3 regions of the Herbaspirillum sp. NPDC087042 genome follow, and region 3 is predicted to be linked to each of the others. Evidence: predicted binding sites of a transcription regulator. Region 3 holds the regulator's gene; each other region holds the start of a gene.
The links. The regulator sigma-54, encoded in region 3, starts transcription at its own class of promoters, with help from an activator protein. The targets are predictions, from matches to a motif close to TGGCANGNAANCTGCTTT.

Region 1 (7,657 bases), on a different contig from region 3:
GCCTGGGCGTGGCCATGGTGCCGACCTCGATGCAGGCCATGCACCTGGAGACCACCGTCTTCAAGCCGCTGATCGATGCGCCGATGGTGGAGGTCGCGGTGATCTGGAACAAGGAAAACAGCAACCCCTGCATCCGCACCTTTGCCGATACCGCCGTCGAGGTATGGCGCAAGTTGCGTCCGGCGCCGGGCAGCGCGCACATCTAGAATCACCCAGGGACAAAAAAGGCCCGGACGTCTCGACGTCCAGGCCATCAAGCCCCATGCGCCTCGGCTTCCACGCCCGGGCGCATGCGGTAAGCGAAGCGTATACCCGGCTGTCGGCCGTCAGCCGTCAGCCGTCAGCCAGCACAGCGCAGCGACAAGCCCCCATCCACGATCAGGTCCAGGCCCGTGATGTAGCGCGCATTGTCGGAGGCCAGGAACAGCGAGGCGTGCGCCACGTCCCAGGCATCGCCCATGAAGCCCATCGGGCATTGCGCATGGCGCTTGGCGCGCATGGCTTCGATATCGCCGCCATAGGAGGCCTTGAGCGGTTCGCGGATCATCGGCGTATCCATCAGGCCGGGCAGCACGCAATTGGCGCGGATGCCCATGGGCGCGTACTGCATCGCCACGTTCTTGGTGAAGGCCAGGATGGCCGCCTTGGTCGCCGTATAGCCCAGGTAAGGGAAGCCGATCCAGCGCAATGCCGCCAGCGAGGAAATGTTGACGATGGCGCCCTTCTTCTGCTTCTCCATGATGGGCAGCACATGCTTGTGGGTCAGGAACAGGCTGGTCTGGTTCACCGCCACCAGGCGGTTCCAGCTCTCTTCGCTGGTCTCCACCGGGCCACCGACTTCGGCGATGCCGACATTGTTGTGCAGCACGTCGACGCGGCCGAAGTGATCCATGGCGGCGTCGGCGATGGCCTTGACGTCGGCGCCTTTGGAGACGTCCGCAGCCAGCACCTCGCAGACACCCCCTTCGCTGCGGATGATCTCCTGCGTCTGCAACGCGGCCTCGATGCTGCGATCCACCGCCAGCACGCGCCCGCCCTCGCGCGCATACAAGGCGGCCGCGGCCTTGCCGTTACCCCATCCTTCGCCCACCGAACCTGCGCCGGTGACGATGATGACCTTGCCTTCCATGAGTTTGTTCATTGCGTGTTCCTCTCTCAGATATCCAGGACGCCGCCGGCGACGAAGCCGCCATCGACCGGGATCACGTGGCCGGTGATATAGGAGGATTCCTCCGAGGCCAGGAAGCTCACCGCCGAGGCGATCTCGTCGGTGGTGCCATAGCGGCGCATCGGCACCACGCGGTAATAGCTCTCGCGGGTCTGTTCCGAATGCATGGCCTGGGTCATGGGTGTATCGACCGGTCCGGGCGCGACGCTGTTGACGGTAATGCCGTACTGCGCCAGTTCGATGGCCATCTGGCGGGTCAGGCCGATGACGGCCGACTTCGAGGTGCCATAGGCGGTGCGACCGGCGCCGGCGCGAATGCCCGAGATCGAGGAGATGTTGACGATGCGGCCCCACTTCTGCCGCAGCATCATGCGCGCCGCATGCTGGCCGGCCAGCAGCACACCGGTGACGTTGACGTTCATGGTCTGCAGCCAGTTCTCCAGCGGATAGTCGAGGAAGGAATAGGTGCGCGCCACGCCGGCATTGTTGACCAGCACGTCGCAGCGCCCGTAGTCCTTGTCCACGTTGGCGAAGGCGGCGGCGATCGACTCCGGGTTGCCCAGGTCGATCTGGATCGGCGCGGCCCGGTGGCCCTCGGCCACCAGGGCGGCGGCAGTCTTGGCGGCAGCCTCCAGGTTGATGTCGGCCACCAGGACGGTGTGGCCGCTGGCAGCCAGTTGCTGCGAGATGCTGGCGCCGATACCCATGGCTCCGCCCGTCACGAGCGCCACGCGGGCGCCGCTATCATTGCGATTCATATTGTCTCCGTGGATGTTGGCGGCCCCGCGAGGAAGGGAGGGGGCCGCCGTTTTTCTAAGTCGTTAGCAGGTCAATCATTGAAACTCCGTGATCTCGCTCGCATGACCGGTGTGAGGGGATCAGAGGAAACCGATGGAAAGCCAGGGCACGAAGGCCACCACCAGCAGCGCCACCACCAGCGCCGCCAGATAGCCCCAGACCCGGTTGAAGACGCCGTCCGGCGATACCTTGCCGATGGCGCAGGCGGCATAGAAGCCCACGCCGAAAGGCGGTGCGAACAGGCCGATGCCCATGGCCAGGATCACCACCATGGCGTAGTGCACGTCATGCACGCCCAGCGAACGCGCCACCGGGAACAGCAGCGGGCCGAACAGGACGATGGCGGGAATGCCTTCCAGCAGGCTGCCCAGCACGATGAAGATGACGATGGTGATCAGCAGGAAGCCGGTGCCGCCACCCGGCACGCCTTGCATCAGCGCCACCAGCTTGGCCGAAAAGCCCGACTGCGTCAGCGCCCAGGCCATCGAGGTGGCCATGCCGATGATGAGCAGGATCGCGCCTGACAGGGCGGCCGATTCCACCAGCATGGGATAGAGACGCTTGAAGTTCAGGTGCTTCATGAACAGGTGCATGATCAGGCCGACCACCACCGTATAGGCCACGCCGATGGTGGCGACTTCGGTGGCCGTGGCCACGCCCTCGATGACCGCCACGCGGATCAGCATGGGCAAGGCCAGCGCGGGAATGGCGGCGACCAGGGTCTTCAGGATCAGCGACAGCGGTGCGCGCTTGACGTTGGGCATCGGTTCGCGACGGGCGCGCAGCCAGCACACCACGGCGATGGCGATGGTGGCAATGGCGGCCGGCATCAGGCCGCCGATGAACAGGGCCGTGATCGAGACGCTGCAGACCGCGCCAATGGTGATCAACACCAGGCTGGGCGGAATGGTCTCGGTCATGGCGCCGGACGACGACAGCAGCGCCACCAGTTCTTCCGGCTTGGAGCCGCGCTTCTTCATTTCGGGGAACAATGCCGGGGCAATCGCCGCCATGTCAGCGGCCTTGGAGCCGGAGATGCCCGACACCAGGAACATCGCGCCCAACAGCACGTATTGCAGGCCGCCACGCACATGGCCCAGCAGCGCGCCCATGAAATCGATCAGGGTCTTGGCCAGACCCGACATTTCCAGCAGCGAGCCCAGCAGCACGAACAGCGGCACCGACAGCAGGATCAGGCTGGACATGCCCTCATCCATGCGGCTGACCACGATCATCAGCGGCGCATTGGTGGCCAGCGCCAGGTAGGCCATGGTGGCGGTCCCGAAGGCAAAGGCGATGGGGATGCCACCGGCCACGCACACGCCGATCAGCAGCACGAAGAACACGATCAGGTTGTAGTTGCCCATGGCCAGCAGGGCCGGCTTGGCCAGCCACAGGCCGCCGCCGATCACGGCCACCACGGCCAGGGCCGAGAGCAGCAGGCGCAGCGAGCTGACCGCGGCCATGCGCGAGACCGCCGCCAGCAACATCAGGATGGCGCCCACCGGCAGAGCGGCGGCGCGCAATCCATCGGGAATTTCCAGGGCCGGCGTGGTGATGGCCATCTGCTCGACCGAGTGGTCCACCGCCGGGTGGATCACCATCAGGACGAAGATGCAGACCACCATCGCCGCCACCGTTTCGAGCCAGATGCGGCCCTTCTCGGAGCACTTGTTGATGATGGCAGTGAGCCGCATATGCTCGCCGCGATCCAGCGCCAGCACCGCGCCCAGCATGGACAGCCAGATGAAGAGGATGGAGGCCAGTTCATCGGACCACACCAGCGGGTCATGCAGGGCGTAGCGGTAGACGACGCCGGTCAACAGCACCGCCGTCTCGGCCAGCACGAGTGCCGCGGCGATCGCGCCCACCACATGCATGACCATGCGGTTGACGGCCACCAGCGCGCGCGCGGCCGGATTGGTATTTACCGGGGTGCGGTAAGTCATTGCAGCTTCCATCATCAAGCTCCAGCTAGGGTGAAGTCAGGGCAAGTCGGGGCAAGGCAAGTCAAGACGATCTGACCGGGGCGGCCAGCGCCGCCCCATGGCCAGACCCGGGCTCAGCCTCAGGCCAGCTTGCCGGTGTACTTCTCCAGCAGTGCCCAGGGCTCGTCGCCGAACTTCTTCTTCCACTCGGCGTAGAAACCGGCGCTGCGCAGCTTGGCACGGAAGGAATCGGCATCGGCATTGTTGAATGCCAGCCCCTTGCCCTTCATGTCATCGATCAGCGAGTCGTTGAGCTTGCGCACGTCGGCGCGCTGGTTCATGCCGGCCTCGTTGATGTTGCGGGTCATGATCTCCTGCAGATCCTTGGGCAGGCGCTCGAAGGACTTCTTGTTGCCCAGGAACCAGAAACCATCCCACATGTGGTTGGTGATGGAGCAGTACTTCTGCACTTCGTAGAGCTTGGCCGTGGAGATGATGGCCAGCGGGTTTTCCTGGCCTTCGACGATCTTGGTCTGCAGGGCGGAATAGACTTCGGCGAAGTTGATCGAGGTCGGGGCCGAATCGAAGGCCTTGAACATCGAAGTCCACAGCGGGCTGGGCGGCACGCGCAGCTTCATGCCCTTGAGATCATCGGCGGTCTTGATGGCCTTGCTGCTGTTGGTGATCTGGCGATAGCCGTTGTCCCAGATCTTCTCGAAGGCGAACAGGGTGGACTTGGCTTCGATCTGCTTGCGCACATGGGCGCCCAGCTCGCCATCCATGGCGGGCCAGACCTGGCTGTAATCCTTGAAGGCGAAGCCGATGCCCGAGATCTGCGCGGCCGGCACCAGGGTACCCAGGATCAGCGGCGAGAGCGTGAAGAAGTCGATCGCGCCGGCACGCACCTGCGAGAGCATGTCGGTGTCGGTGCCCAGCTGGTTGTTGGGATAGAGCTGCAGCTCGATGCGGCCCTTGGATTGCTCGGCGATGGCGGCCGCCATTTCCTTGGCGCGCGCATTCATCGGATGCGTCACCGGCAGGTTGTTGGCGTACTTGAAGGTGAACTCGGCCGCATGGGCGGAGGTACTGGCCAGACCTGTTGCAGCCGCCGCCGAGGCGACCGAGGCGGTCTTCAGAAAATGACGGCGCGTGATCTTGCCGGTGGAATGTCCCATCTGCTTGTCTCCTGTTTATCGTCTTTATGAAATTGCGCAATCCGGTGCTGCTACAACAAGATGCTGCGGATACTGGCGTGCAGCTCCCTGTCCCGGGAATGTCAACACTGCCCATGCCTTCATAGAGCAATTAGGATGCCAAGTCGCCGACGTGGCGTCGGCGAGCCGGACGGATCCCCATTGTCGTCGGCATTGCGCCTGTATTCTCTGCGATAAGGGCGGCCCTGTACAAGGGCAGAAGCGCCGCCGGCGGCAATTTATTTGATGCAATTTGAGGTCTCCATCATTTCACCGCAAACCCGCCGGGCCATGCGACACCTGTCGCATCCCTGTCCACCGACTGTCGCAGGTGTCGACAGGTGTACTGTCTGCCAGGCCGCAGGCATGACCATGCTGCGCCGCAGCGACTTACGTTAACGTCAAGTCGTGCTATCGTGGGCGCAACCGCGCTGGAGCCCGTGTGCTGCCGATGACGCCTGCCTGGCAGGAGGACGTTTGCTGACGTGTGGCACCGATATTGCATATTGCCCTGGCGTGAACCGGAGCCACCGCGCTCCATCGACCAAGTCTTACAAGGACACACCATGACTGCTACTGCATCCTCACCCTGCATTACCGGCTGGCATCACTCGCAATTCGGCAAGCTCGACGGCATCGATACGGAAGTGCTGATCGGCCAGGTCGCCAAGGCCGCCATCGAACACGCCGGCCTGCAACCGGAAGATATCGATTCCATCCACGTCGGCACCTTCAATGCCGGCTTCCTGTACCAGGACTTCCCCTCCTCGCTGGTCATGAACAGCCTGCCGCAATTGCGCTTCAAGCCGGCTACGCGCCTGGAGAATGCCTGCGCCACCGGCTCGGCGGCGATCCACTCGGGCCTGCAATCGATCAAGGCCGGCCAATCCAGGCACGTGCTGGTGATCGGTTTCGAGAAGATGACCGAGCTGGCCACGCCGCAGGTGGGCGAGGTGCTGCTCAAGGCCTGCTATGCCAAGGAAGAAGCGGGCATCCCCGGTGGCTTCGCCGGTGTGTTCGGCAAGATCGCGCAAAGCTATTTCGACCGCTTCGGCGACCAGTCCGATGCGCTGGCCATGATTGCCGCCAAGAATCACAAGAATGGCCTGTCCAATCCCTATGCCCACATGCGCAAGGATTTCGGTTTCGATTTCTGCCGCAATGTCTCGGAGAAGAATCCCTTCGTGGCCGGTCCCCTGAAGCGCACCGACTGCTCGCTGATCTCCGACGGCGCCGCCGCCCTGGTCATCAGCGCAGCCGACGTGGCCAAGTCCATGCCGCGTGCGGTGCAGTTCCGCGCGGCCGTGCACGTGAACGACTACCTGCCGCTGTCGCGCCGCGACCCGACCCGCTTCGAAGCCGCCGAACTGGCCTGGAAGAATGCCCTGGGCCAGGCGCGCCTATCCCTGAATGAGCTGTCGCTGGTGGAAACCCACGACTGCTTCACGGTAGCCGAACTGCTGGAATACGAAGCCATGGGCCTGGCCCCGCACGGCCAGGGCGCGCGCGTGATCGCCGAGGGCATCACCGCCAAGGATGGCAAGCTGCCGGTCAATCCTTCGGGCGGCCTGAAGTCCAAGGGTCACCCGGTGGGCGCCACCGGTGTCTCCATGCACGTGATGGCGGCCATGCAGGCGGCCCACGATGCGGGCGACATGCAGATCGCCAATGCGCGCTATGCGGGCGTGTTCAACATGGGTGGCGCGGCCGTGGCCAACTACGTGAGCATCCTGGAACGCGTGAGCTGATCGTCGCCGGCTGTCCGTTCGGCCTGGGCAGGCCCGGCTGGGCCGCTACCCAGGTCGAACGGACTTGAGAAGATCGACAAGAAGAACATAAAGAAGCACGCCAATTTCCATCAGAAAAATCGGGACGAGTGAGACGATGTTAAAGAAAGTCATGAACCTGGGCCGCCTGCTGTCGGACGTGGCGCGCCGCCATCCGGACGAGCCCGGCCTGATCCTGTGCCAGGCCGGTGACGCCGGCAGCGACAAGATCGTCACCTGGAAGCAGATCAACGACCGCGTCGATGCGCTGGCCCACGCCCTGACCAAACGGGGCGTGAAGAAGGGCGACAAGATGCTGGTCCATTCGCGCAACAACCAGCAGATCTTCGAAAGTGCCTGGGCTGCCTTCAAGCTGGGCGTAGTCTGGGTGCCGACCAACTTCCGCATCACGCCGCCCGAGGCGGCCTACCTGGGCCAGTCCAGCGGTGCCAGCGTGATGCTCTACGATCGCGGCTTCGCCCACTATGTCGACGCCGTCCGGGCCGCCTCCCCCGCCCTGGAACACGTGATCGCACTGGCCGACGCGCGGCCGGGCGAACTGGATTACGAGGCGCTGGTGGCCGAGGGTGAGCCGCAGCCCTTCCGCGAAGTGGAAGTCGACTACGAAGACCCGCTGTGGTTCTTCTACACCTCCGGCACTACCGGCCATCCCAAGGCGGGCATGCTCTCGCATGGCCAGATGGCCTTCGTGGTCACCAACCACCTGGCCGACCTGATGCCGGGCCTGAACCACCTGTCGCGCTCGCTGGTGGTGGCACCGCTCTCGCATGGAGCCGGCGTGCA
Region 2 (7,657 bases), on a different contig from region 3:
AGCTGGTGCGCGCCGAAGTCCCGCTGTCGGAGATGTTCGGCTACTCGACCACGTTGCGTTCGCTCTCGCAGGGACGGGCGACCTACTCGATGGAGTTCAAGCACTATGCCGAGGCACCGCGGCAGATCGTGGACCAACTGACCGGCAGCAAGGGCCGGGCCTGACTTGTCCGGTGTGATCAAGCGCTGGCGGGTCCATGCAGGGAAGTAACAAAGCCGGGGCATCTTGCGATGTCCCGGCTTTTTTTCAGGCAAACATGTCGGGCTGGGTCGCCACCAGCTCGTCATAGATCGGCTGGAAGTGTAACCAGCCGATGTAATCGCTGCCGACGTGTTCGCGGCTGTAGCGGGCCTTGTCTTCGGGCACCAGGCGCGGCGTCTGGCCGCTGGCGGCGATGAGCAACTGCTGCTTGCAGCAACGCTCCAGGGCGATGAACCAGAAGGCGGCCGATTCGATGCTGTGGCGGCTGGCAGTCAGCAGGCCGTGGTTCTGATGGATCGCCGCCTTCACGCCGGCAAAGGCATTGGCCACGCGATGGCCGGCCTTGACCTCGACGGCGACCTGGCCGGCCTCGTCACCGATGACCACGTGGTCTTCAAAGAAGGCGGCAGCGTCCTGGCTGATCGGCAGCAGCGACTGGCCCAGGGTGGAGAAGGCGGTGCCATATTCGGTATGGGCATGGCACATGGCGACGATCTCGGGGTGCGCTTCATGCACGGCGGCGTGCAGCACGAAACCGGCACGGTTGACGGCATAGTCGCCTTCGACCACGCGCCCTTCGTGATCCACCAGGATCAGGTTGGAAATGCGTACCTGCTTGAAATGCACCGCCATCGGATTGGTCCAGTACAGGTGAGGACGCTCGGGATCGCGCACCGTCAGGTGACCGGCGAAGCCATAGTCGAAGCCTTGCTGGCCAAAGGCGCGGCAGGCGGCGACCAGGCGCTTCTTGAGGTAGAGACGATGCTCGTCGAAGCTCTTGAACTCGGGGATCTCGGGAAACTTCAGGCCCAGTTGCTCGGGCTGGTAGACGGATGTGCGTTTGACGGTGTCGAGCATGATGCGGTCTCCTGTATGGGTGTGCTGGGGTGCAGGTGGCTTTCCTGGCAGCGGCTTGCCATGGTGGCAGCACGCCCGCGCGTTGACAAAAGACCTGTTTTCACAGATTGTTGAATCTGGCTCAAGCATCAGTCCGTCCGCCGCCCACTCCATCCTGCCAGCCCACCGCCATGCGCAAACTGCCCTCCTTCTTCTCGCTACGCGCCTTCGAGGCCGCCGCCCGGCTGGGCAGTTTCACGCTGGCGGCGCAGGAGCTGCATCTGACCACGTCGGCCATCAGCCACCAGGTGCGTTCGCTGGAGGAGTGGTGCGGCAAGGAGTTGTTCGTCCGCCAGACCCGGCGGGTGACGCTGACCATGCAGGGCCAGCTGTTGCTGGGCAAGCTCACGCCGGCCTTCGATGCCATCGAGGATGCCTGCGCGGTATTCCGCCAGGCTGATGAGCAGGCGGTGCTGGCGGTGCATTGCGCGCCCAGCTTTGCCAGCAAGTGGTTGAGTCCGCGCCTGGGGCAATTCATGCAGGCGCATCCGGCGATCACCTTGCAGATGTCCACCAGCGCCGAGCCCATCGACCTGCAGCGCGACGGCGCCATCGATATCGACATTGCCTATGGCGCTCCGCCGCATCGTGACGGTGTCATCATCGAGGCCCTGGGCATGGAGCCGACGGTGCCGCTATGCGCCCCGGCGCTGCTGCAGCGTCATGCCATCCGCGGGCCACTGGATCTGCTGGAACTCACGCTGATCGAATCCAAGCTCAATCCGGTGCGCTGGAAGGACTGGTTCGACCTGCACGGCGTGCGCCTGCCGCTGCGCGCGCATCCCTCCTTCGACCGCGGTTCATTGGCAGTGGCCGCCGCCGTGGATGGCCTGGGCGTGGCGCTGGAGACGGCGCGCTTCGCCGAGACTGAACTGGCGCGCGGAGACCTGGTGCGACTGGACGAGACGGTCTTCAAGTCCATCCACAAGGAAATGCACTTCCTGTGCTATCGCCGGGGGGATGCCGGCATGCGCGCGGTGAAGGCGTTCCGTGAGTGGATACGCATGGTCGCCGGCGAGCCCGTCGACGATCATGCGCGACGCGACTAGAGCGACTGGCGACTAGCGCCGCGGCATCACCAGGCAGGTGGTGCTGGCGTGGGCATACAAGCGCCCTTCGGCATCGACCAGCCGGGCTTCTGCAAAACCCAGTTGTCGTCCCGCGCTGAGGACGCTGGCAATGGCCCGCACGCGTTCGACCTTGGGCGTGAGGGCGCGAATATAGCTGATCTTCAGCTCGGCCGTGGTATAGGCCGCCGTGGCCGGCAAGGTGGTCTGCACGGCGCAACCGACAGCGGAGTCGAGAATCATGGCGATCCAGCCACCGTGCAGCGTCCCCATGGGATTGAAGAAGGCTGGCGAAGGCGTTCCCTGGAAGATGAAACCACCGTGGCTGGCCTGGATGGGCCAGATGCCGGCGGTTTCACCGATGGGTGCGAAAGGCAGCTCACCCCGGAAGATGGCCTCGAAGATCTCCATGCCGCTCAAGCCCTGGATCTGCTCGGGACTGGCCACGCCGGGCGCCGACAGACGTGCGCGCACGGCGGCCTCCTCGCTCTTCCAGTGCGCCAGGGTGGCGGGGGTAGCGTCGTTGCTGCTGACGAGGACGGTATTGTGCTGGGTCATCACATCTTCCAAGAAAGGGCTGCGGGAACTCCAGTCCCGGGCCACGATTGGCGCCGGTGGTGAAGGCCATGGATCCTTTGACATTCATGCTGATCTTTTTTGCGCGATGCGCATCCATTTCAATGGATTTACGCCGGACCTACCGGATACCGGATCTGATGGCGATCGGCTCCCGCATCGTTCAACGCGATGATCAAGTCACTTTCATTACAATAGTAACAGCACTTTCATAATGAAAGTTACGTGTCGGCGTGCTGTGGATAAAAAACAGCGGCATACCAGGACGTGGCTGTGCCAAAACAAACAGTCTGGGGGGAGAGGGGCGAAGCGATGGAAAATGCAAAAACAAAAACGCCCCGTTCTTGCGAACGAGGCGTTTTATTTGGCGGAGCGGACGGGGCTCTCCTACACAAGCGCAGGCCGCGGAATCGCTTGCAAGCGATTCCCTTCTCGCCCCGCCGGGAGCCGCGCAGGCGGCTCCCTCCGCTCCGCAGGTTTTTGCTGCGCAAAAACAAAAACGCCCCGTTCTTGCGAACGAGGCGTTTTATTTGGCGGAGCGGACGGGGCTCGAACCCGCGACCCCCGGCGTGACAGGCCGGTATTCTAACCAACTGAACTACCACTCCTAAAACCGTTTCAGCTGTCTTTGCTTGCTGAAAGATCGCTATTATAGGAGAGCCTTTTTCAAAAAGCCAGGCCTTTTTTTAAATAATTGCGAAATATTTTACGGCAGGTCTTCAGGCCTTGAATTTGCCTTCGAACGCCAGCTTGGAGAGCGGCTCACGCGGGCTAGGTGTTTCGCGGGCTTGCAGGCCTTCCGGCAGGATGGACTTGTCGCCCAGCTTGCCGACCACCACCATGGCTTCCACCGAGAACTCGGCCGGCACGTTCAGTTCGGTACGGGCCTTTTCCTTGTCGAAACCGGCCATGCCGTGGGCATGCCAGCCGGACAGAGTGGCTTGCAGGGCCAGGTAGCCCCAGGCCGAACCGGTGTCGAAGGAGTGCGTCGGAGCCGGCACGGCTTCGGTGGCGCCCGGCGGGACCATCACGGTACGCGACAGCACCACGATCAGCAGCGAGGCCTTTTCGGCCCAGGCGCGGTTGAATTCGTTGAGCAGACCCAGCAGGCTATCCCAGGCCGGGGTGCCACGGCGTGCGTAGACGAAGCGCCAGGGCTGGGCATTGAAGGCGGACGGCGCCCAACGGGCGGCTTCCAGGAAAGTCAGTGCGGTCTCTTCGGGGATATCGACGCTGGTGAAGGCGCGCGGGGACCAGCGCTGGGTGAATTGCGGATCGATGGGGTAGTCGGCTTGACGTGGATTGGCGGACATCTTGTTTTCCTGTCGATGAAATGATGAAGGGGAAAAATCGGGCAGGAGGCATATTAGCAGCGCAACATTTTTCCTGCAGAGCTCCCTCGGCGGGAGGCGCCCTCCCCTGCGGCACGCCGACATAAAAAAACCCGCGCACCTTGCGGCGGCGGGTTAAATCCAATTCTCAGGGGTGATGAATTGGAGGGGGAGGAACTTCAGAATATCGACGGCCCCGCTTCACCTCCAAGCTTTTTACACGCTGTAACATCCGTTGCAAATTTCCCACCTGGCTGTTGCCCAGGCAAACACCCCTCCGGATATGGCCAAGTACCGATCCACACTTCCCGCGCCGACAAGATCCCCCGCTTTTGCCAGAGCGCCTGCAACTTTCGCTGCACATGCAAGATAGCTGCAGATATCGCCATTTCTTCCAGCTGTTCTTGCGATGGCGGCGAGCACCTCATCACCCTACAGGCCGCGTGAATCCCCGCTATCCAGGATTTCAGGCAGGCTCTCGCCCACCGTCAAGCACCTGCTCAATTGTCGGGCAATTTTACAAAAAATCATCAAAAACACACTCATTTACTGACAACTTCTGACATTTCCCAATGAAAGCCGCACTCCTATTGTGGTGGCATATCGGTTGCTATAAGGATGTCGCAAGGCAATATTGCCTTGCCCAACCTATAGGGAATTCACATGAATAAAATCCGGTTACTCACCGCTTCACTGGCGCTTCTGTGCAATACGAGCTTTGCTGGCACGATCCAGAATGGCAACTTCGCCACGGGTGATCTAAGCGGCTGGGACCATACGTCGCGGGTTTCAGTCGTCTCCAATGGCACGGGCGAATATGCTGCCAAGCTCATCGCGGGCTTGGGGAAGGGGATCTACACGACCCTGTCTCAACACATCTACCTCAATGCAGGAGACACCCTCAACGGCTGGGCGCAATGGATTGGAATGGATTACATGCCTTATAACGATCTGGGCTTTGTCACCATTGGCACCACCCCCTTGTTTGAAGCAAGCATCAGCAAATACGGCAACTACCAATCTTCTTCCGTCGTCAATTTCAGCTTCACTGCCGCAACATCGGACTGGTACACCCTGAGCGCCGGCGTGGCAGATATCAAGGATCCCCAGTTGCACAGCGAGCTGAATGTCGGCGGATTTACCTTCCCCTCCAGCAACGTGCCAGAACCTGGCAGCCTGGCACTGCTAGGCGTTGGCCTTGTTGCGTTGGCGATGCGTCGACGCACACACCAGCGGCGCTAAGCCGCTGGCCACCAGGCCGGCAAGGTCGCGGCCTGCCCCATGTAGCAGGGATGCGGCTTCATGTCGGTTGTGCGGCTTACTTCCCGATGCAGAAGCGCGAGAAGATCACCCCCAGCAAATCATCCGGCGTGAACTTGCCGGTGATGCTGGAGAGGCGCTCCTGGGCCAGCCGCAACTCTTCGGCAAAGAGATCCAGCGCGTGTTCGCCGGCCTCGTTATCCAGGTCAGCATGCGCCGCCGCATGCGCCAGATGCTCATCAGCCGCCTTCAAGGCCAGCAGGTGCCGCTCGCGCGCCAGGTAGCGCGATTCCACCGTCTGCTGCCAGCCGGCGATGCGCAACAACTCCGCACGCAACAGATCCACACCCTCCCCTTCGGCTGCCGACAAGTAGACGTGGGTGGCGTCGGGCATCGGGTCCACCGCCGGCTTGTGGCCGGATTGGTCGATCTTGTTCCAGATGCGGATGATGGGTACGCCGTCAGGGAAGCGCGCCGTGATCTTTTCATCTTCCAGCGTCGGGCCGCGATCGGCATCCAGCATGTGCAGGATGACATCGGCCTTGGCGACCTCGACCCAGGTACGCTCGATGCCGATGCGCTCCACTTCGTCAGGACCGCTGCCGTCGTCATCGGCTTCGCGAATGCCTGCGGTATCGATGATATTGAGCGGCATGCCCTCGATCTGGATGGTCTGGGTCACCTTGTCGCGGGTGGTGCCGGCAATGGGCGTGACGATGGCCACGTCGGAACCGGCCAGCACGTTCAGCAGCGACGACTTGCCCACATTGGGCTTGCCGGCCAGCACCGCATTCAGGCCGTCACGCAGCAGCGCGCCCTGGGCGGCATGCTTGAAGACTTCTTCCAGCGTGGCGCGAATGGTCGCCAGTTGGCCGCGCGCGTCGGACTGCTTGAGGAAGTCGATCTCTTCCTCGGGGAAGTCCAGCGTGGCTTCCACCAGCATGCGCAGGCGCGTGACCTGATCCACCAGTTCGTGGATCACCTTGGAGAAGGCCCCCGAGAGCGACTCCGAGGCCGACTTGGCGGCGGCTTCGGTGGTGGCTTCGATCAGGTCGGCCACGGCCTCGGCCTGGGCCAGGTCGATCTTGTCATTGAGGAAGGCGCGCTGGGTGAACTCACCCGGCTCGGCCAGGCGCAGGCCGATCTCGACGCCGGCCTGGACGCAACGCGCCAGCAGCATCTGCATCACGACGGGGCCGCCGTGGCCCTGCAGTTCCAGCACGTCTTCACCGGTATAGGAATGCGGCGCCGGGAAATGGATGGCCAGGCCCTGGTCGATGGCACTACCATCGGCATTAAGGAAAGGCAGGTAGGTCGCGTGGCGCGGTGCCAGGCTGTCGCGGCCGCACAGCGCGCGGATCACCGGCGTCAGGTCGCGGCCGGAAATGCGCACCACACCGATACCACCGCGTCCGGGCGCGGTCGCAATCGCGGCGATGGGAGAAGAATCAAAAGTCATCTGAGGTCATTGTTGTTGTGTGGTCTATCGTCGCCGTAACCCCTTCCAGGGCGGCTTCATGACAATGTTAATCCTGCCGGCTGGCGACAAGCGAAAAAAAACCCGTGGAATCCACGGGTTTTTCCTTTGATGGCCTGCAAGAACCGGCTTACTTGGTCTTGCCGCTCTCGATGTTGCGGGTGATCACCCATTGCTGCGCGATCGACAGGATGTTGTTGGTCACCCAGTACAGCACCAGGCCGGACGGGAAGAAGAAGAACATGAACGAGAACACCAGCGGCATGAACATCATCACCTTGGCCTGGACCGGGTCCGGCGGGGTCGGGTTCAGCTTGGTCTGCAGGAACATCGATGCAGCCATGATGATCGGCAGCAGGCCGATGGGCATGTTGAAGTAGGGGATGGTGCCGAACAGGCGATCCGGGGCGGTCAGGTCATGGACCCAGCCCAGCCAGGGCGCGCCACGCATTTCTACCGAGGCCAGCAGCACCGAGTACAGGGAGATGAACACCGGGATCTGGATCGCGATGGGCAGGCAGCCGCCCAGCGGGTTGATCTTCTCGGTCTTGTACAGGCTCATCATCTCGCGGTTCATGGCCTGCGGATCGCTCTTGTGACGCTCGCGGATGGCTTGCATCTTGGGCGAGACCGCCTTCATCTTGGCCATGCTGCGATAGCTGGCGGCCGACAGCGGGAAGAAGATCAGCTTGATCAGCACGGTCAGCAGGATGATGGTCCAGCCCCAGTTGCCCACCAAGTTGTGGATGTGGGTCATCAGCCAGAAGATCGGCTCGGCAATCACGGTCAGGTGACCGTAGTCACGCACCAGATCCAGACCCGGGGCGATGGCTTGCAGGGTCTTGGAG
Region 3 (7,657 bases):
GCCGAAGCCGGCAATGATCACATGCTTCTGCACCCCCATGGTGCGGGTAGCCAGCTGCGTCAGGGCCAGCGATTGCAGCATCCATTCATTGGCCGAGAGCTTCATGACGATGGCGTCGGACTTGGCCAGGATGAAGGGCGTCGCCAGCATCGAAAGCACCATGGCCGCCAGGATCACCTGGATGAGCATGGGGTCGACCAGCTTCAGGCCACCGGCCTGGCTCAGCAGCACGAAGCCGAATTCGCCGGCCTGCGCCAGCCCCAGGCCCACGCGCAGCGCCACGCCCGGGCTCGACCCGAACAGCCGCGCCAGCGCCGCGATCAGGCCGAACTTGAGCAACACCGGGCCGGTCAGCAGGGCCAGCACCAGGAACCAGTGGTCCACCAGGGTGCGCACATTGAGCAGCATGCCGATGGTGATGAAGAACAGGCCCAGCAACACATCGCGGAAGGACTTGATGTCTTCTTCCACCTGATGCTTGAACTCGGTCTCGGAGATCAGCATGCCGGCGATGAAGGCGCCCAGCGCCAGCGACAGGCCGGCCTTCTCGGTGATCCAGGCCGCGCCCAGGGTGATGAGCAGCAGGTTCAGCATGAACAGTTCCTGCGAGCGTCGCTTGACCACGATGCGGAACCAGCCACGCATGAGCTTCTGGCCGAAGAACAGCAGCAGCGCCAGCACCACCAGCGCCTTGCCGACCGCCCAGGCCAGGGTCACCATGATGTCGCCGGAATCCTTGGCCAGCGCCGGCACCACGATCAGCAGCGGCACCAGGGCCAGATCCTGGAACAGCAGCACGCCCAGGATGCGGCGGCCGTGCTCGGTCTCCAGCTCCAGCCGTTCGGTGAGCAGCTTGGAGACGATGGCCGTGGAAGACATGGTCAAGGCGCCGCCCAGCGCAAAGGCGGCCTGCCAGGTGACGTTGATGAATTGCGGCAGGAACATGGCCGCGCCCCAGGCCCCGACCATGGTCACGGCGATGGTGGCCGCCACTTGGGCTACGCCCAGGCCGAAGACGATATGCCGCATCGCCGAGAGCTTGGAGAGCGAGAACTCCAGGCCGATCGAGAACATCAGGAACACCACGCCGAACTCGGCCAGCGCATGGGTGGTCTCGTTATCCTCGGCAAAGGCCAGGCCGTGCGGCCCGATCACGATGCCCACCACCAGGTAGCCCAGCATGGGGGGCAACTGCATCATGCGAAAAGCGACCACGCCGAGCACCGCCGCGGCCAGAAGGAAGAGGGTCAGTTCCAGTCCGGAAAACATGTGTGGATGATGTGATTCTGGTAACGATGTTGGGACTCGCCGGGAATCAGCACGGGCAATCGCATTGACCACCGTGAAGCGAGAAACATGCCGGATGGCCGAGATGGGTGGGCAGATCAAGCCGATCAGGCCGATCGGGATGATGGCCGCGGCACGCCAGCACCGGCCCAGTTTGGTGCGCACCAGTTTGTGGATTCAGGCCGGCGACATGGCAACAGCAGCTTCATTCCTGTGCCCCCATTGCCTTACCATTTTTTGCACCGCAACCTGATATCGTCGCCACTGCCAGTGCGCTCCCTGTTGCAAGCATGCTGCACCGCGCCCGACCGGGTCAGGCCAGCAGCATTCCCTTACATCTGGCAAGTTTTTTGCTTTGCTAATTCGTTTATACTTCGGTTATGAGTGTAACCGATGACAAAACCACGCCTGCATCTTTTTCGGCCGGGGATGCCCGCCGCGCCCTCGAACTGGCGCGCCAGACCCTGCAGATCGAAGCCGATGCCATCCTGGCGCTGAAGAACCGCCTGTCCGACGACAGCGCCGAGCCACTGGCCCAGGCCGTGCATCTCTTGCTGCAAAGCAATGGCCGCGCCGTCGTTTCCGGTATCGGCAAGTCCGGCCACATCGGCCGCAAGATCGCCGCTACCCTGGCCTCCACCGGCACCCCGTCGCTGTTCATGCATCCGGCCGAAGCCGCCCATGGCGACCTGGGCATGGTGACGGCCAAGGATGTCTTCATCGCCATTTCCAACTCCGGTGAAACCGCCGAGCTGATGGCCATCGTGCCCATCGTCAAGCGCATGGGCGCGGTCATCATCTCCATGACCGGCAATGACAACTCCAGCCTGGCCCGGTTGTCCACCGTCCACCTGAACGTGGGCGTGGACAAGGAAGCCTGTACCCTCAACCTGGCCCCCACCGCCAGCACCACGGCCACCCTGGCCATGGGCGACGCGCTGGCGGTCTCGCTGCTGGATGCGCGCGGCTTCCTGGAAGAGGATTTCGCCCGCTCCCACCCCGGTGGCGCGCTGGGCCGCCGCCTGCTGACCCATGTGCGCGATGTGATGCGCAGTGGCGATGCCATCCCGGCGGTACGCCCGGATGTCTCGCTGTCGGAGGCGCTCATGGAAATCACGCGCAAGGGCATGGCCATGACGGCCGTGGTGGATGCGGACTTCCGTCCCATCGGCGTGTTCACCGACGGCGACCTGCGCCGCCTGCTCGAACGCGGCCAGGACTTCAGCAAGTTCTGCATCGCCGACATCATGCACGCCAACCCGCGTACCGTGAACCAGGACCAACTGGCGGTGGATGCCGTGCAGTTGATGGAAGAATTCCGCATCAACCAGTTGCTGGTCACCGATGCCGATGGCGTGCTGACCGGTGCGCTGCACATCCATGACCTGACCCGTGCCAAGGTGATCTGATGACCACGCCAGCCTTCGCCAGCACCTTCGACCCGGCCGTCCTGGCCAAGGCCGCCGCTATCCGCCTGATGATCTTCGACGTCGATGGCGTGCTGACCGATGGCGGGCTGTTCTATGGCGAAGACGGCGAAGCGTTCAAGCGCTTCAACGCCCTGGATGGCCACGGCATCAAGATGATGCAGCAGTTCGGCACGGCGGCAGCCATCATCACCGCGCGCCAGTCGCCCTACGTGTTGCGTCGTGCGCGCGATCTCGGCATCGCCCAGGTGTTCCAGGGCGTGCATGACAAGCGCCAGGCCTTCGAGCAACTGCTGCAGCACACCGGCCTGAGCGCATCGGCCTGCGGCTACCTGGGTGACGACGTCATCGACCTGCCGGTGCTGACCCGGGTCGGCTTCAAGGCTTGCGTGGCCAATGGTCATCGCGAGGTCAAGGCCCGCAGCGACTACGTGACCCAGGCCAGCGGCGGCAACGGCGCGGTGCGCGAAGTCTGCGACCTGGTGCTGGCCGCCCAGGGCAACTACGAGGCGGCGCTGGCGCCGTACCTGGCATGAGCGGGCGCAGCGGCGAACGTGCAGCCGACCGGATCCGCATCGTGGTGATCCTGGTCCTGCTGATCGGCGCCGCCCTGGGCAGCTTCTGGGTGCTGCAGGCGCTGCGCGCCACTGGCGACCAGCAGGCGGCGCAACGTCCGCGCGGCAAGCCCGACTACTACCTGGACAACTTCAACTACGTGAAGATGGGGCCGACCGGCCTGCCGCGCTACGACGTCTCCGGCACCAAGATGGTCCACTTCCCGCTGGACGACTCCTTCGAGATCACCAAGCCGGTGGTGCACAACCTGGACAAGGAAAAGCCCCCCATGGAGCTGTACTCGGACACCGCCCACGTGACCGATGACCAGACCCAGATCCACATGTACGGCAATGCCAACGCCATCCGTGGCGCCACCAAGGGACGCGACCCCATGCACCTGGTGTCGGAATACCTGCTGTTGCTGCCCGACGATGAAATCGTCAAGACCGACAAACCGGTTGCAATGACGATGGGCACCACCAGATTGAATGGTGTGGGCATGCTGGCCAACAACGCCACGGCGGTCGTGCAGTTGTTTGGCAATGTCCGCGGCTACTACGAGCCGGCCCCGAAGAAACGCTGAGTCCCTCCCCATTACAACAAGATCGCCAAGACCCGACAGGAATCTATGAAACGCTCACTCTTACTGCCCTTGTTGATGCTGGTTGCCGTGTGCGGCGTGGCGCGTGCCGAGAAGGCCGACTCCACCAAGCCCACCAACATCGAAGCAGACCAGATGGTCTATGACGACGTGCGCCAGGTGAAGACCTTCACCGGCAATGTCGTGATGACCCGCGGCACGCTCATCATCAAGGCCGGTCGCGTGGTGTTGACGACCGACCAGTACGGCTACGAGTATGCGACCCTGTACGCCGCCCCGGGCGCACTGGCCAGCTTCCGCCAGAAGCGCGATGGCGGCCCCGACCTGTGGATCGAAGGCCAGGCCGAGCGCATCGAGTACTCCGAGCAGACCGAGATTTCCAAGCTGTTCCAGCGCGCCCACATCCAGCGCATGGATGGCAAGCGCGTCACCGACGAGGTCAATGGCGAGTTCATCTCTTATGACAGCCGCGCCGAGTTCTACTCGGTCAACAACACCGTCAGCGGCGAAAGCAAGCCGGGCGCCGGCCGCATCACGGCCGTGATCCAGCCCAAGAGTCCGCCGCCGGCCGGTGCTGCGCCTGCTCCCGCCCCTGCTTCCGTCCCGGGTCAGCCGGCCGCGCCGCAACGCAAGCCCCAGGCCGCGCAACCCGGAAAGGACCAGTAATGACGAGCTCGCTGGTAGTCCGCGGACTGAAGAAAAGCTATGGCGCCCGCCAGGTCGTGCGCGATGTCTCCATGGAAGTGCGCAGCGGCGAAGTGGTCGGCCTGCTCGGCCCCAACGGCGCCGGCAAGACCACCTCCTTCTACATGATCGTGGGCCTGGTGCCGTCCGATGGCGGCGAGATCGACCTGGATGGCTCGCCCATCTCGCGCCTGGCCATCCACAAGCGCGCCACGCTGGGCCTGTCCTACCTGCCGCAGGAAGCCTCGGTGTTCCGCAAGCTGACGGTGGAAGACAATATCCGCGCCGTGCTGGAACTGCGCAAGGAAGACGGCAAGTCACTCTCGCGCGACGAAATCGAGAACCGCCTCAACAACCTGCTGCACGAACTGCAGATCGAGAAGCTGCGCGAAAGCCAGGCCCTGTCGCTGTCAGGCGGTGAGCGCCGGCGCGTCGAGATCGCCCGCGCCCTGGCCACCGATCCGCGCTTCGTGCTGCTGGATGAACCCTTTGCCGGTATCGACCCGATCGCGGTGATCGAGATCCAGCGCATCGTGCGCTTCCTCAAGGAACGCGGCATCGGCGTGCTCATCACCGACCACAACGTGCGCGAAACCCTGGGCATCTGCGACCGCGCCTACATCATCAACCAGGGCACGGTCCTGGCCAGCGGCAATCCGGATGAGATCATCGCCAACGAATCGGTCCGACGCGTCTACCTGGGAGAGCACTTCCGCATGTAAGACCTGCGTGCGGAGATGCTAGGCATAGAAAACAGCGGGCCACGCCGCCACACGAAAAACAGATGAAACAATCGCTCCAGTTACGAACTTCGCAGCACCTCGCATTGACGCCGCAATTGCAGCAGTCGATCAGACTGCTGCAATTGTCGACGCTGGAACTGCACCAGGAGCTGGAACAGATCCTCTCCGACAATCCGCTGCTGGAACGCCTCGACGATGCGCTGGACAATTCGGTGCGCCTGCTGGCCGATGGTGCCGTCAGTGCCACGCCCTCTTCGGGTGTGGCCGAAGGCAACAGCGAAGGCAGCGGCGACGCGGCCCCCGCCAGCGCCGATGGCGAATCCAGCTTCGAATACCAGGACAACGCCCCCGAGGGCGGTGTCAGCGGCGAGTCCGACTGGAGCTTCGACGACGTTGCCCGCAACGGCAAATCGTCTGACGACGAAGATGCCCGTCCGCAACTGGAAGCCCACGAAATCACCCTGCGCGAACACCTGCTGGACCAGATCCGCGTGACCGCCCGCACCCTGCGCGACCGCGCACTGCTGGAACTGCTCACCGACGCGCTCGACGACAGCGGCTATCTGGAAGAACCGCTGGAAGATATCCTGGCGCGCCTGCCCGAAGAGCTGGGCATCGACCTGGAAGAGCTGGGCATTGCGCTGAAATTGCTGCAGAGCCTGGACCCGGCCGGTGTCGGCGCGCGCAGTGCCGGCGAATGCCTGGCCTTGCAGATCCGGCGCCTGCCCAAGGTGCCGTTCGTGACCCGCAAGCTGGCGCTGAGGATCGTTGAGGATTACCTGCCGCTGTTCGCCCAGCGCGACTTCAACAAGATCAAGAAAGCCCTCGATTGCGACGACGAGGACCTGCGCGAAGCCCAGGCGGTGATCCGCCAGTGCCGCCCCCATCCGGGTGCGGAATTCGCGCGCGATTCCTCCGACTACGTGGTGCCGGATGTGATTGTCAAACAGACAAAGACCGGCTGGCAGGTCATGCTCAACCATGAGGTCATGCCCAAGCTGCGCGTCAATGCCATGTATGCGAGTGCGCTGAAGCAGGCCAAGGGCGAGGGATCGCTGTCTTCCCAGCTGCAGGAGGCGAAGTGGCTCATCAAGAATATGCGCCAGCGCTTCGATACAATTTTGCGAGTTGCACAGGCTATTGTCGAACGTCAAAGAAACTTCTTTTCACATGGGGCAGTCGCCATGCGCCCCCTTGTGCTGCGTGAAATTGCTGATACACTGGGTCTACACGAGAGCACAATCTCTCGCGTGACAACTCAGAAATACATGCTCACGCCGCACGGCATGTTTGAGTTGAAGTACTTCTTCGGTAGCCACGTCGCGACTGAAACCGGAGGCGAAGCCTCCTCCACCGCGATACGGGCACTGATCAAACAGTTGATAGGAGCCGAAAACCCGCAGACCCCATTATCCGATAGCAAGATTGCGGATATGCTGGCAGAACAAGGCATGGTGGTCGCGCGACGTACAGTCGCCAAATACCGCGAAGTGTTGAAGATTCCGCCGGTCAATCTCCGCAAGTCCCTCTGAGTGTTTCGCATTTTTTTCTCAGTTTCTCTGCAGTAGCCGTTGCTGTGTTCTGGCAAGCATCCGATGCCAACCGACACGTCAGACGTGCCTTTGGCAGCGCAGCAGTAGCGATGGATTGCTCGAACCTCCAGTGACTTCACGATAGGAGTGTTGTATGAATCTGACCATCAGTGGACACCACCTCGAACTGACCCCCGCCCTGCGGGAATACGTGCAAAGCAAGCTGGCACGCATCAAGCGCCATTTCGACAACGTGATCGACGTCAGCGTGATCCTGAGCGTAGATAAACTCACAGAAAAGGAAAAGCGCCAAAAAGCGGAAATCAACGTCCACATCAAGGGGAAGGATCTACATGCGGAAAGCATCGCACACGACCTCTATGCTGCTATCGATGCCCTGATCGACAAGCTCGATCGCCAGGTCATCAAGCACAAGGACCGGCTGCAGGAGCATCACTCCGCCGCCAAACGCCTGCCGGACGAAGCTGCCGGCGACATGATGGCTGGCGCGGCATGATGCCCTGACAGTTTCATCACCTGACATGAGCAAAGGGCGCGCAAGCGCCCTTTTGCATTTGGGCAAGCTGCGTCATTGCTTGCATATCATATAAATAGTTTCCCGATTGAAATAAACTGTTGTGTGCGAGATCAATCCGGGTGTGGCGGTTCCAACGCGAGCGCCGGCTTTTCCCTATAATGTCGGCAATCCCATTTTCAAAGGCATAGCCATGAGCGACGTCCAATCCTGGATCAAAGAAACCGTGACCCAAAACCCTGTCGTGCTGTTCATGAAGGGTACCGCCCAGTTCCCGCAATGCGGCTTCT

Region 1: a site for sigma-54 is predicted at 5,576-5,593, ahead of ACIPHN_RS11290 (acetyl-CoA acetyltransferase). Genes of this name have one in related genera too.
Region 2: a site for sigma-54 is predicted at 4,669-4,686, ahead of ACIPHN_RS18250 (PEP-CTERM sorting domain-containing protein). Genes of this name have one in related genera too.

Annotation. Positions count from the first base shown of each region.
Region 1 covers NZ_JBIUZW010000007.1:32,445-40,101, reverse strand. The annotation lists gene ACIPHN_RS11315 (LysR family transcriptional regulator) at 1-206, shown strand, start outside; gene ACIPHN_RS11310 (SDR family NAD(P)-dependent oxidoreductase) at 341-1,141, opposite strand; gene ACIPHN_RS11305 (SDR family NAD(P)-dependent oxidoreductase) at 1,156-1,926, opposite strand; gene ACIPHN_RS11300 (TRAP transporter large permease subunit) at 2,047-3,930, opposite strand; gene ACIPHN_RS11295 (TRAP transporter substrate-binding protein) at 4,035-5,069, opposite strand; gene ACIPHN_RS11290 (acetyl-CoA acetyltransferase) at 5,654-6,835, shown strand; gene ACIPHN_RS11285 (acyl-CoA synthetase) at 6,954-7,657, shown strand, end outside.
Region 2 covers NZ_JBIUZW010000013.1:148,841-156,497, forward strand. The annotation lists gene fusA (elongation factor G) at 1-164, shown strand, start outside; gene ACIPHN_RS18225 (class II aldolase/adducin family protein) at 247-1,059, opposite strand; gene ACIPHN_RS18230 (LysR substrate-binding domain-containing protein) at 1,230-2,147, shown strand; gene ACIPHN_RS18235 (PaaI family thioesterase) at 2,160-2,723, opposite strand; tRNA gene ACIPHN_RS18240 (tRNA-Asp) at 3,273-3,349, opposite strand; gene ACIPHN_RS18245 (nitroreductase family protein) at 3,461-4,054, opposite strand; gene ACIPHN_RS18250 (PEP-CTERM sorting domain-containing protein) at 4,736-5,314, shown strand; gene mnmE (tRNA uridine-5-carboxymethylaminomethyl(34) synthesis GTPase MnmE) at 5,391-6,791, opposite strand; gene yidC (membrane protein insertase YidC) at 6,940-7,657, opposite strand, start outside.
Region 3 covers NZ_JBIUZW010000010.1:175,801-183,457, reverse strand. The annotation lists gene ACIPHN_RS15370 (cation:proton antiporter) at 1-1,269, opposite strand, end outside; gene ACIPHN_RS15365 (hypothetical protein) at 1,334-1,540, shown strand; gene ACIPHN_RS15360 (SIS domain-containing protein) at 1,668-2,696, shown strand; gene ACIPHN_RS15355 (KdsC family phosphatase) at 2,696-3,250, shown strand; gene lptC (LPS export ABC transporter periplasmic protein LptC) at 3,247-3,855, shown strand; gene lptA (lipopolysaccharide transport periplasmic protein LptA) at 3,901-4,539, shown strand; gene lptB (LPS export ABC transporter ATP-binding protein) at 4,539-5,279, shown strand; gene ACIPHN_RS15335 (RNA polymerase factor sigma-54) at 5,342-6,832, shown strand; gene hpf (ribosome hibernation-promoting factor, HPF/YfiA family) at 6,987-7,349, shown strand; gene grxD (Grx4 family monothiol glutaredoxin) at 7,561-7,657, shown strand, end outside.